Regions from separate parts of the Streptococcus sp. KHUD_017 genome, predicted to be linked through region 1. Evidence: predicted binding sites of a transcription regulator. Region 1 holds the regulator's gene; each other region holds the start of a gene.

The links. Region 1 encodes Rex, which represses fermentation and respiration genes when NADH is low (regulators of the CRP and FNR family bind a similar motif). Its sites were predicted from a motif close to TTGTGAANTANTTCACAA; they were not measured.
Region 2: the regulator Rex is predicted to act here: its motif matches at 1,494-1,511, upstream of adhP (alcohol dehydrogenase AdhP).
Region 3: the regulator Rex is predicted to act here: its motif matches at 1,685-1,702, upstream of ACVAMZ_RS01410 ((S)-acetoin forming diacetyl reductase).

Annotation. Positions count from the first base shown of each region.
Region 1 is NZ_CM142175.1:972,434-975,715, forward strand. It holds gene ACVAMZ_RS04745 (cysteine desulfurase family protein) at 1-932, shown strand, start outside; gene ACVAMZ_RS04750 (DUF1831 domain-containing protein) at 938-1,285, shown strand; gene ACVAMZ_RS04755 (DUF4649 family protein) at 1,295-1,510, shown strand; gene ACVAMZ_RS04760 (redox-sensing transcriptional repressor Rex) at 1,593-2,234, shown strand; gene ACVAMZ_RS04765 (gamma-glutamyl-gamma-aminobutyrate hydrolase family protein) at 2,250-2,939, shown strand; gene ACVAMZ_RS04770 (hypothetical protein) at 2,991-3,282, shown strand, end outside.
Region 2 is NZ_CM142175.1:224,596-227,877, forward strand. It holds gene adhP (alcohol dehydrogenase AdhP) at 371-1,390, opposite strand; gene ACVAMZ_RS01100 (gamma-glutamylcysteine synthetase) at 1,761-3,038, shown strand; gene thrC (threonine synthase) at 3,113-3,282, shown strand, end outside.
Region 3 is NZ_CM142175.1:291,806-295,087, reverse strand. It holds gene ACVAMZ_RS01430 (MIP/aquaporin family protein) at 1-396, opposite strand, end outside; gene ACVAMZ_RS01425 (winged helix-turn-helix transcriptional regulator) at 541-888, opposite strand; gene ACVAMZ_RS01420 (nuclear transport factor 2 family protein) at 1,040-1,429, shown strand; gene ACVAMZ_RS01415 (oligoendopeptidase F) at 1,470-1,574, opposite strand; gene ACVAMZ_RS01410 ((S)-acetoin forming diacetyl reductase) at 1,821-2,585, shown strand; gene ACVAMZ_RS01405 (hypothetical protein) at 2,878-3,282, opposite strand, start outside.

The DNA of each region.
Region 1 (3,282 bases):
ACATTTTCTTTACTTCTGGTGGGACTGAGAGTAATAATACAGCTATTATCGGCTACTGTCTCCGTCATCAAAATCGTGGAAAACATATTATCACTACTGCTATCGAGCATCATGCAGTTCTTGAGCCAATCGAATATCTGGTAGAAAATTTCGGATTTGAAGTAACGATTTTAAAACCTGAAAATCAAGAAATTACAGCAGACCAGGTAAAACATGCACTGCGTGAAGAGACCATTCTAGTTTCAACTATGTATGTCAACAACGAAACTGGTACTCTATTGCCAATAGCTGAGATCAGTGAAGTTCTAAAAGAACATCCAGCAGCTTATCATGTAGATGCTGTCCAGGCAATTGGAAAATTGGAGATTTTTCCTGAAGAATTAGGAATTGATTTTCTCAGTGCTTCCGCCCATAAATTTCACGGTCCAAAGGGTATCGGTTTCCTATACGCTGCTTCTACAGATTTTGATCCTTATCTACATGGTGGAGATCAAGAACAGAAAAAAAGAGCAGGGACAGAAAACCTTCCCGCAATTATAGGGATGGTTGCAGCTCTTAAGGATGATATAGATCATCTAGAGGCTAACTTTAATAAAGTTCAAAAACTACAGAAAGTTTTTCTAACTGAAATGGCTGGATCAACCTATTATCTCAATCAAGGTAAAGAGCAACTCCCTTATGTCCTAAATATCGGATTTCCAGGACAACGCAACGATCTACTACTGCTTCGTTTAGACCTTGAAGGTATTTCTATATCATCAGGTTCTGCTTGTACAGCTGGTGTTGTTCAGGTCAGCCATGTTCTTCAAGCCTTCTACGGAGAAGAATCCCCTCGCTTACACGAGTCTGTACGCGTCAGCATTTCACCTCAAAATACAGAACAAGAAATGATAACTCTTGCTAAAACTCTTAAAAATATCATCGGAGGATAAACTTAATGGCATTTGAACAAATGATTAAACTTAAAAATTGTCGTTACGAATACACACTTAGTCCAACTGTTAAAAAATTTACGCTTAAAGATAATACTTTTTTTGAAACTAAAGTTGGGAACTATGAATTAACGCGTCTACTTGAAAAAGTTCCAAATAGTGGAGAAGGTTTCCAACTTAAGATTATCATCAACAAAGACTTAACTGGTGTAAAAATCAATATCACTGATAAATTTGGTCTACGTTTAGTTGATATCTTCAAATCAGAAGAAACTCATATCCACCAAGAGAAATTCTACTTTTTGATGGATAGCTTGGTTGAACGTGGCGTATTTACAAAAAGCGAAAGATAGAAGGTCATTATGTTTCGATTAACTTACAAGGACTCTTATCAAGTGGAGCGTGTGCAAGAATATGAAGACTATGAAGCTCTTATGCTCTCTCTATCGGGTTGTGTAACTCTCCCTGATACTACTCATATTACTTCATTAACACATGATGGAGTTGAAATCTATCAAGGACTTCTAGGTAACCTCTACCGCTTTTTAAGAACTTACCACGAAACGAAGATAAACTAAGATTTTTCTTAGTTTTTTTTTCGTTATTGTTGCAATTTTCACAAGCTTTCTATAAAATAGTAGATAGAAAGGTTGTGATTTTGTGAAAGAAAAACAGTCTGCTATTCCTAAAGCAACAGCAAAGAGACTTTCTCTCTATTACCGTATTTTTAAAAGATTTAATGCTGAGAAAATTGAAAGAGCCAATTCAAAACAAATTGCAGAAGCGATTGGAATTGATTCTGCCACTGTTCGCCGTGATTTCTCTTACTTTGGGGAACTTGGACGTCGTGGATTTGGCTACGATGTCAAAAAGCTCATGAACTTTTTCGCTGATCTTTTAAATGATAATTCTATAACTAATGTTATGTTGGTAGGTATCGGAAATATTGGGCATGCCCTCCTCCACTACCGTTTTCATGAGCGTAACAAGATGAAAATCATCATGGCTTTTGACCTAGATGATCATCCTGAGGTTGGTACCCAAACTCCTGATGGTGTTCCAATCTATGGAATCTCACAAATAAAGGACAAAATCAAGGATAGTGATGTTAAAACTGCTATTCTTACTGTTCCTAGTGTTAAATCTCAAGAAGTTGCAGAACTATTAGTCGACGCCGGTATCAAAGGTATTCTTAGTTTTTCTCCTGTTCACCTACATCTTCCTAAAGACGTAGTTGTTCAATATGTCGATCTTACAAGCGAACTTCAAACCCTCCTCTATTTCATGCGTAAAGAGGATTAGAAAGTGTAAATATTTATGAATAAACCAGTTATTGGGATTACAGGAAATGAAACCCCGCATCCAGATGATGATCTTATGATGAGTTATGCTGCCAAAGGCTTTGTTGAAGGAGTTAAGGAAGCTGGAGGTATCCCCATTATCCTACCAATTGGTGATGAAGAAATGGCCAGTTACTACATTAGTTTAATTGATAAACTTATTCTAACTGGTGGACAAAACGTTGACCCTAAATACTATGGTGAGCCAAAAGCCATTGATAGCGACGACTACCACCTTCAACGTGATATTTTTGAGTTAGCACTCATTAAAGAAGCAATCAAGCAAAATAAACCAATTTTTTCTGTCTGTCGTGGTACTCAACTTTTTAACGTAGCCATGGGTGGGTCTCTTTATCAAGATATCGAAGATCATTGGCAAGATACTTCCGCTGAATACACTACTCAGCGGCTTGTCACCGAACCAGATACTATTCTAAGAGAAATCTATGGAGAAATCTCTCATATCAATTCTTTCCACCATCAGAGCATCAAAGATTTAGCCCCTAATCTTAAGGTTGTAGCACATGATCCTAAAGATGGTATTATCGAAGCTGTTACAACTACGGACGGCTTCCCTTATCTTGGTGTTCAATGGCATCCTGAATTTCTCTTCGAAAATCGCCCCAAAGATAAAACACTTTTCGACTATGTCGTCAATGAATTATAAATTAGTTAATTAATTATGAATGAACTTACCCCACCTTCTACTCATGACCTTTTGAGAGATTTAGATGTTAATGTTTTCTCATCTGTTAAGAGCAAGGAAATTGACCATTTCTTAACCTATAAGGAAAAGAAAATAGAAGTTTATTTTCAACTTTCTAATCTATATAGTCTTTTAACGGCAGAAAGTTACCAATCATTTTCTAAGAATAAAGAGTATCTCGACAAACTCTCTCTAAAAGACAAACAAAAAGAACTGAAAAAAATGTCTAAAAAGGCAAAACCATTTTGTAAAAAGGCAGATGCTAAATTTAAAGGCAGATTTCGTTCTTCGCTTGTCTTTTACA
Region 2 (3,282 bases), 750 kb from region 1:
ATAAACCGTTTTCAGCAAAAAATCAACTACTTATAATAAATCCTAAAAAGTGGAGGGAGAAGGCTGTTTTAGAGATGTTGATATATCAACATCTAGTGGTTTTATCTAGAGAATAGTAAAAAAATTTAATATAAAAAAGTCCTAGTACAGAAATCGACGAACCAAATCGATATCTTATTTCTAGCCCCCTATACTTCAACCATTGGATGCTTAAAGAATGTGGATAGTAAAATGACGTTTTGTCAATAGTGTTCTTGAGCGTTAAAAAAAAAGAACTTTAAGTTCAATAAATTGCTATGTCAAAATTTTATTGCTAAAAAACGAGGTGGGGTCTTTTGTCCCTACCTCGTTTTGGAATTTATTATCTATCTTAATGAGTAAAGTCTAGAACCATGCGACCTTGGATGGTACCAGCAGCCATTTCATCAAAGACAGCAATGGCATCTTCGACAGGCCGTTTTTGAACAATTGGAACAACGAGACCTTCAGCACCAAATTGGAAAGCTTCTTCCAAATCTTTACGTGTACCAACAAGGGAACCGATGACCTGAATACCGTCAAGAACTGTTTTAACGATACTTAGATCCATCATTTCTGAAGGGAGTCCGACAGCTACTACACGACCACCTGCACGAACAGAGTCAACTGCTTGGTTGAAGGCAACTTTTGATACAGCTGTTACGACAGCTGAGTGAGCACCACCGTTTGTTTTTTCTTTGATAAGGCCTGGAACATCTTCGACTTCAAGACCATTAATCACGATATCAGCACCGACTTCTTTAGCTAGAGCAAGTTTATCGTTGTTAATATCTACTGCGATAACGTGAGCGTTGAATACTTTTTTAGCGTATTGAACAGCTAAGTTACCAAGTCCTCCAGCACCATAGAGTACAACCCATTGGCCTGGCTCAACTTTTGCTTCTTTAATAGCCTTGTATGTAGTAACACCGGCACAAGTGATTGAAGAAGCTTGGGCTGGATCGAGACCTTCTGGAACCTTAACGGCATAATCTGCAGTTACGATACATTGTTCTGCCATACCACCATCAACTGAGTAGCCAGCATTTTTTACTGTACGGCAAAGGGTTTCGCGTCCGGTTGTACAATATTCACACATGCCACACCCTTCAAAGAACCAAGCTACGCTGACACGGTCACCAACTTTTAGACTCTTAACATCAGGAGCGATTTCTTTTACGATACCAATCCCTTCGTGACCGAGAACACGTCCTGGAACTTTTCCAAAGTCACCATGGGCAACGTGGAGGTCTGTATGGCAAACACCACAATACTCAACTTCAACAAGTGCTTCGCCAGTTTCGAGCGGACGGAGCACTTTTTCTTCAATAGCAACACCAGTGCTTTCTGGATTTACAACAACAGCTTTCATAGCTATCCTCCTTGGTTAGTAGTTGAGGTGCAGAGGAAAAGGGGCTTGCCTTAAATCGTGATTCAAGTGAAGTCAAATTTGAACTGCCCTCTTTTTTGTTTATATGTGAATTATATCACGATATTTAATATAATGCAAGGAGATTTATGCAAAAATACATGAAATCGCTTAACCGGTTGATGAGACTGTGAAATTTGAACAATGATATCTAACGTATTCGTATAAAATTTCATATAAATAGGAACTTGTTTGGCCTCAAATCTAGGGGGCGAGCTTGCAAACAGATTTTCTAAGATCCATCTCTAGGAGTTTTTGGTATAATAGAGAGTAATTTATTTTCTAGTATGAGAAGTTAGAGTGAGAGGTATGTATGTCCCCTTCAATTCAGTTATTAAAAGACCGCTATTTAAAAAATATCAAAGAAAATCCAGATCTCTACATCGGTATTGAGTTGGAGTTTCCTATCGTTCATACGAAAGGCCAACCTACAGATATTGAAGTCAGCAAGGATTTGTTGCGCTTTTTGGTTGATGCTCTCAGTCTGGAAGTTGAAAAGGTAGACCAGGAGGGCAATCCGATTCAACTTGTAGAACCGTTGAGTCAAGATCGGATTCTGTTTGAAGTTTCCTACACAACCTTGGAATTTGCCTTTGGTAGGGCTCAGAATATCCAAGAGGTTGAAGGACGTTTTCAGGCCTATATGAAGGTAATCCAAGAAAAGCTAGGCGAAAAGAATCATGCTATCCAGGGTTGGGGGATTCACCCAAACTGGAATCAAAATGACAATCGACCTGTGGCTTATCCACGCTATCAGATGCTGATGGATTATCTGAGTATGGGGAGTCACCAAGAAAGTGCGCATTTACATGACTTTCCACAATACGGAGCCTTCATCTGCGGGAGTCAAGTCCAGTTGGATGTTTCGACCGCTAACTACCTACGTGTCATCAATGCTTTCACACAGATAGAGGCAGCCAAAGCTTACCTGTTTGCCAATTCTGAGTTTTCTGGAGCAGACTGGGACACCCAGATTTCACGAGATATTTTTTGGGAAGAATCCATGCATGGAATTTATCCAGAGAACGTCGGCGTCAATGCAAAACTCTTCAAAGATGAGGATGATTTCTTTGATTATCTAGACCGCTCTGCGATTTTTACAGCAGAACGAGATGGGGGAACATATTATTTTTCTCCGATTCGGGCTAGAGATTACCTAGATACTGATGAGATTCCTGCCTATACTCTAAATGGGAAAGAAACTCTTCTTGTTCCTCTAGAAAAGGATTTCCAAACGCACCGTAGCTACCAATTCCAAGATTTAACAACTCGAGGAACGGTCGAATTTCGGAGTGTTTGTACCCAGCCACTAGACCGAACTTTTGCTTCAGCAGCCTTTCATCTAGGTTTGTTGGTGAATCTTGACAAGTTTGAAGCTTACCTAGAAACAGCTCCTTTCTTTGAAAGTTTTGGTCGTGACTACAAGTCTTTGAGAAGACAATTTTCTAAGAAACACCTCACAGATGAAGAAACAGCTGGGATTGTCCAGTTCTCCAAAGATTTGCTAGCGATAGCAGAGCAAGGTCTTAAGATGAGAGGTCAGAGTGAAACGACTTATTTAGAACCTCTGAAAGAAGAATTGGGCCTATAATTTTCTTATAACGGAAGAATTTTCTGAAAAATCATGTTATAATGAATGAGACTATAGATAAAGGATAGAGATTTATGACATTAGTTTATCAATCAACGCGTGATGCGAAAAATACAGTGACAGCCAGCCAAGCGATTTTGCAAGGTTTGGCAACAGATGGAGGCTTATTTACTCCAGTTAGCTATCCAAAGGTTGATTTGGATTTTGACACATTGAAAGACGCTTCTTATCAAGAAGTGGCCAA
Region 3 (3,282 bases), 680 kb from region 1:
TGTTGCGATTGTTTCAAACAAGAAACCACCAAAGATAGTTACTCCGTTTGCCAAGGCATTTTCACCAAGACTTGCAGTTGACATACCTGAATTCGCTAAGAGGAAGAATACAGAAGCAGATGCAAGGAAAGCACCAACTACTTGACCAAGGATGTAGTTTACAAGTTCTGAAGATGACAAACGTTTGTTCACAAACATAGCGATAGAAACAGCTGGGTTCAAGTGAGCACCTGAAACAGTTCCGATTGAGAAGGCTGCGACTACGATTGCTAAACCAAAGGCAAGAGCAATCCCAAGGTGCCCAAGTCCTTCAACACCATTTCCAAAAACAACAGCTCCTGTTCCGATGAACACAAGCATAAAAGTACCGATTAATTCAGCAACAAATTTTTTCATGATAAGTCTCCTTTTTCAAACTATGTATTAGTCTATCAGAAGAAGGAAAGGGTTTCAAGAAATGTGCTTGGAAAATAATGGTTTACCTTACTATCTTTTAATTGAGGAATTAAACAGAAAAATACATTTCCTCTATAGAGCTTATCAGTCGCTTATCTCACTAGCATTTAGCAACTTGATATAATCCAGACCCCATTTCTCGACAGCATCTAAAACAACTCTGAATTCCTGTCCCATTTCTGTTAAGCTGTACTCAACTCGTGGGGGAACTTCTGCATAGACCTTTCGTTGAATAATCTTATCCTTTTCTAATTGACGGAGATGACGTGTCAAAATAGTTTGAGTAATCCCAGGCAATAATCTCTGCAATTCTTTAAATCGTTTAGTACCCGTACTCAACTGATAAATGATTACCAGTGCCCATTTCCCCGTTAAAACCCTCTGCGTTGTCGCAAATGGACAAATACCATACTCACTCACTTTATTTGGCATAAAATATCTTCTTTCTATTTTTTTAAAAAAAATTAATCTTTTAGTATCAATAATAGTACTACTTTTGATACCAGCTATCGAAAAAGTGTCTACTTGTTTTTTTGATTGTAACTGTTACAATTATATCATAAAAAAGAAATGGAGAATAGATATGTCAACAAACTTAGAAATTTTCAATACTTATAACCAAGCTCTAATTGCTGGTGACTTTCCTGGTGTCTTTGAAACGATGGCAGACGATATTGTCTGGCATCAACCTGGTACTCATAGTATATCTGGTACAGTTGTTGGTAAGGACAAGCTAGGAACTCACCTAGCTACATTTGCTGAGAAAACTAATGGAACCTTTAAGGTGATAACAAATTGGGTTTCTGACAATAAGGATTTAATCGCAGCTAATGTTACTTTTCTTGGAACACGGGCTGATGGTACTGAACTCAATATGAACGGGATTGACCTCTTCCGTATTGAAGACGGGAAAATCAAAGAAGTTTGGCTCTTCTCTTCAGATCAAGCTGAAGAAGATAGCTTTTGGGGATAAGCAAAACAGATTGGAAAAATCCAATCTGTTTTGCTTATACTCATAACTCAGCACTGTAGGCGATAATCTTATCAACAGTATTAGACAAGAACTGAATGGTATCGCGGAGAGGTTTATTAGTTGAGATATCTGCTCCGATAATCATAGCAGACTCAAGTGGCACCTGATTTGAGGAGATTGAGCCAGTCTTCAGCTCCAGTCTCAGATAGTTTTTTCACTCTTAGAGGGTTAATTTTTTCCAAAACCAGTCTTTGTTTGACACAAATTTCACAAAGTTGTATACTAAAAAGCGATAGGACTTCTTTTAGAGTCTATCACAACTCACTTATAACCCTTTGCTGTTCTTTTATGAACGTTGAAATGGTATCACGGATACCAAAGGAGGAATCATATGTCTAAAGTAGCTATTGTTACAGGTGCAGGTCAAGGAATCGGTTTTGCAATCGCAAAACGCTTGGTCCAAGATGGTTTTAAGGTTGGAGTATTAGACTACAATGCTGAAACAGCCGAAAAAGCAGTTGCTGAATTGTCAGCAGACAAGGCTTTTGCTGTTGTGGCTGATGTGTCTAAACAAGCAGAGGTTGCTGCAGCTTTCCAAAAAGTTGTAGACCATTTCGGAGACTTAAACGTTGTGGTAAACAACGCTGGTGTCGCTCCGACTACACCTCTAGATACGATTACAGAAGAACAGTTCAATCGTACCTTTGCTATTAACGTCGGTGGGGTAATCTGGGGAGCACAAGCTGCTCAAGCTCAATTCAAAGCACTTGGTCACGGTGGTAAAATCATCAATGCTACTTCTCAAGCAGGTGTTGTTGGAAATCCAAACTTGACTGTTTATGGTGGTACAAAATTCGCTGTTCGTGGCATTACTCAAACATTGGCGCGTGATTTAGCTGATTCAGGCATCACTGTTAACGCTTATGCTCCAGGTATCGTTAAAACACCAATGATGTATGATATCGCTCACGAAGTTGGGAAAAATGCAGGAAAAGACGACGAATGGGGTATGCAAACATTCGCAAAAGATATTACATTGAAACGCCTATCTGAGCCAGAAGATGTCGCTGCAGCTGTTAGCTTCCTTGCTGGACCAGATTCAAACTACATTACAGGTCAAACCATTATCGTCGATGGTGGTATGCAATTCCATTAAGATAAAAAAAAGAGGTTGGAAAATAATCCAACCTCTTTTATCATCTCTATGATTCCAATTTCCAGAGTCATTTTGTGTTAGTTAAACTAATCTTTCATCAAGACTAGGAATACTCTCTGCTCTAAATAGTGTGATTTGCCCTGTTTTAATAGAGCACAAGATTAGGAACAGTTTGGATATCCATTTTTTTGCAAAGGAAAGGGCATCTCAAAATCATCAAAAGTAATATTTGCTGCATCTAAAGTAGCAATTCCACTGTTCACATATTTTTCATCTTTCATTTTATTTCCTTTTAATTCGATACCGTTTCTATAAATGTATAAACATTATCATAGTGAACAGTTATTGAATAATAGTAATAATCGTCGTTTCGGTATGAGCTTCCAAAACTTAATGTTGCTTGTTCATTTTCATCTTTTTTAAAATACTGATTGATAGTTTGATTCCGAACTAAATAATCAATATCAAATGCCCCATTATTACCATTATAATTTTTAGATTTCATAGACAATGAAGATAGAAAAGAGTGATTAACTGTTAACTTTTGAAATAAAAATCCATCAAAAGGCCACAGTTCTTTCGCCTTCTTCTCATCAGAAAAGATAAATTCCCCGTTAATATAATCTACTTTTATAGTTTCTTCGGGCTTTTCAGTAATATCTTCAGAAGCACGTGTCTTAGTTAGAACTCCAGAAAT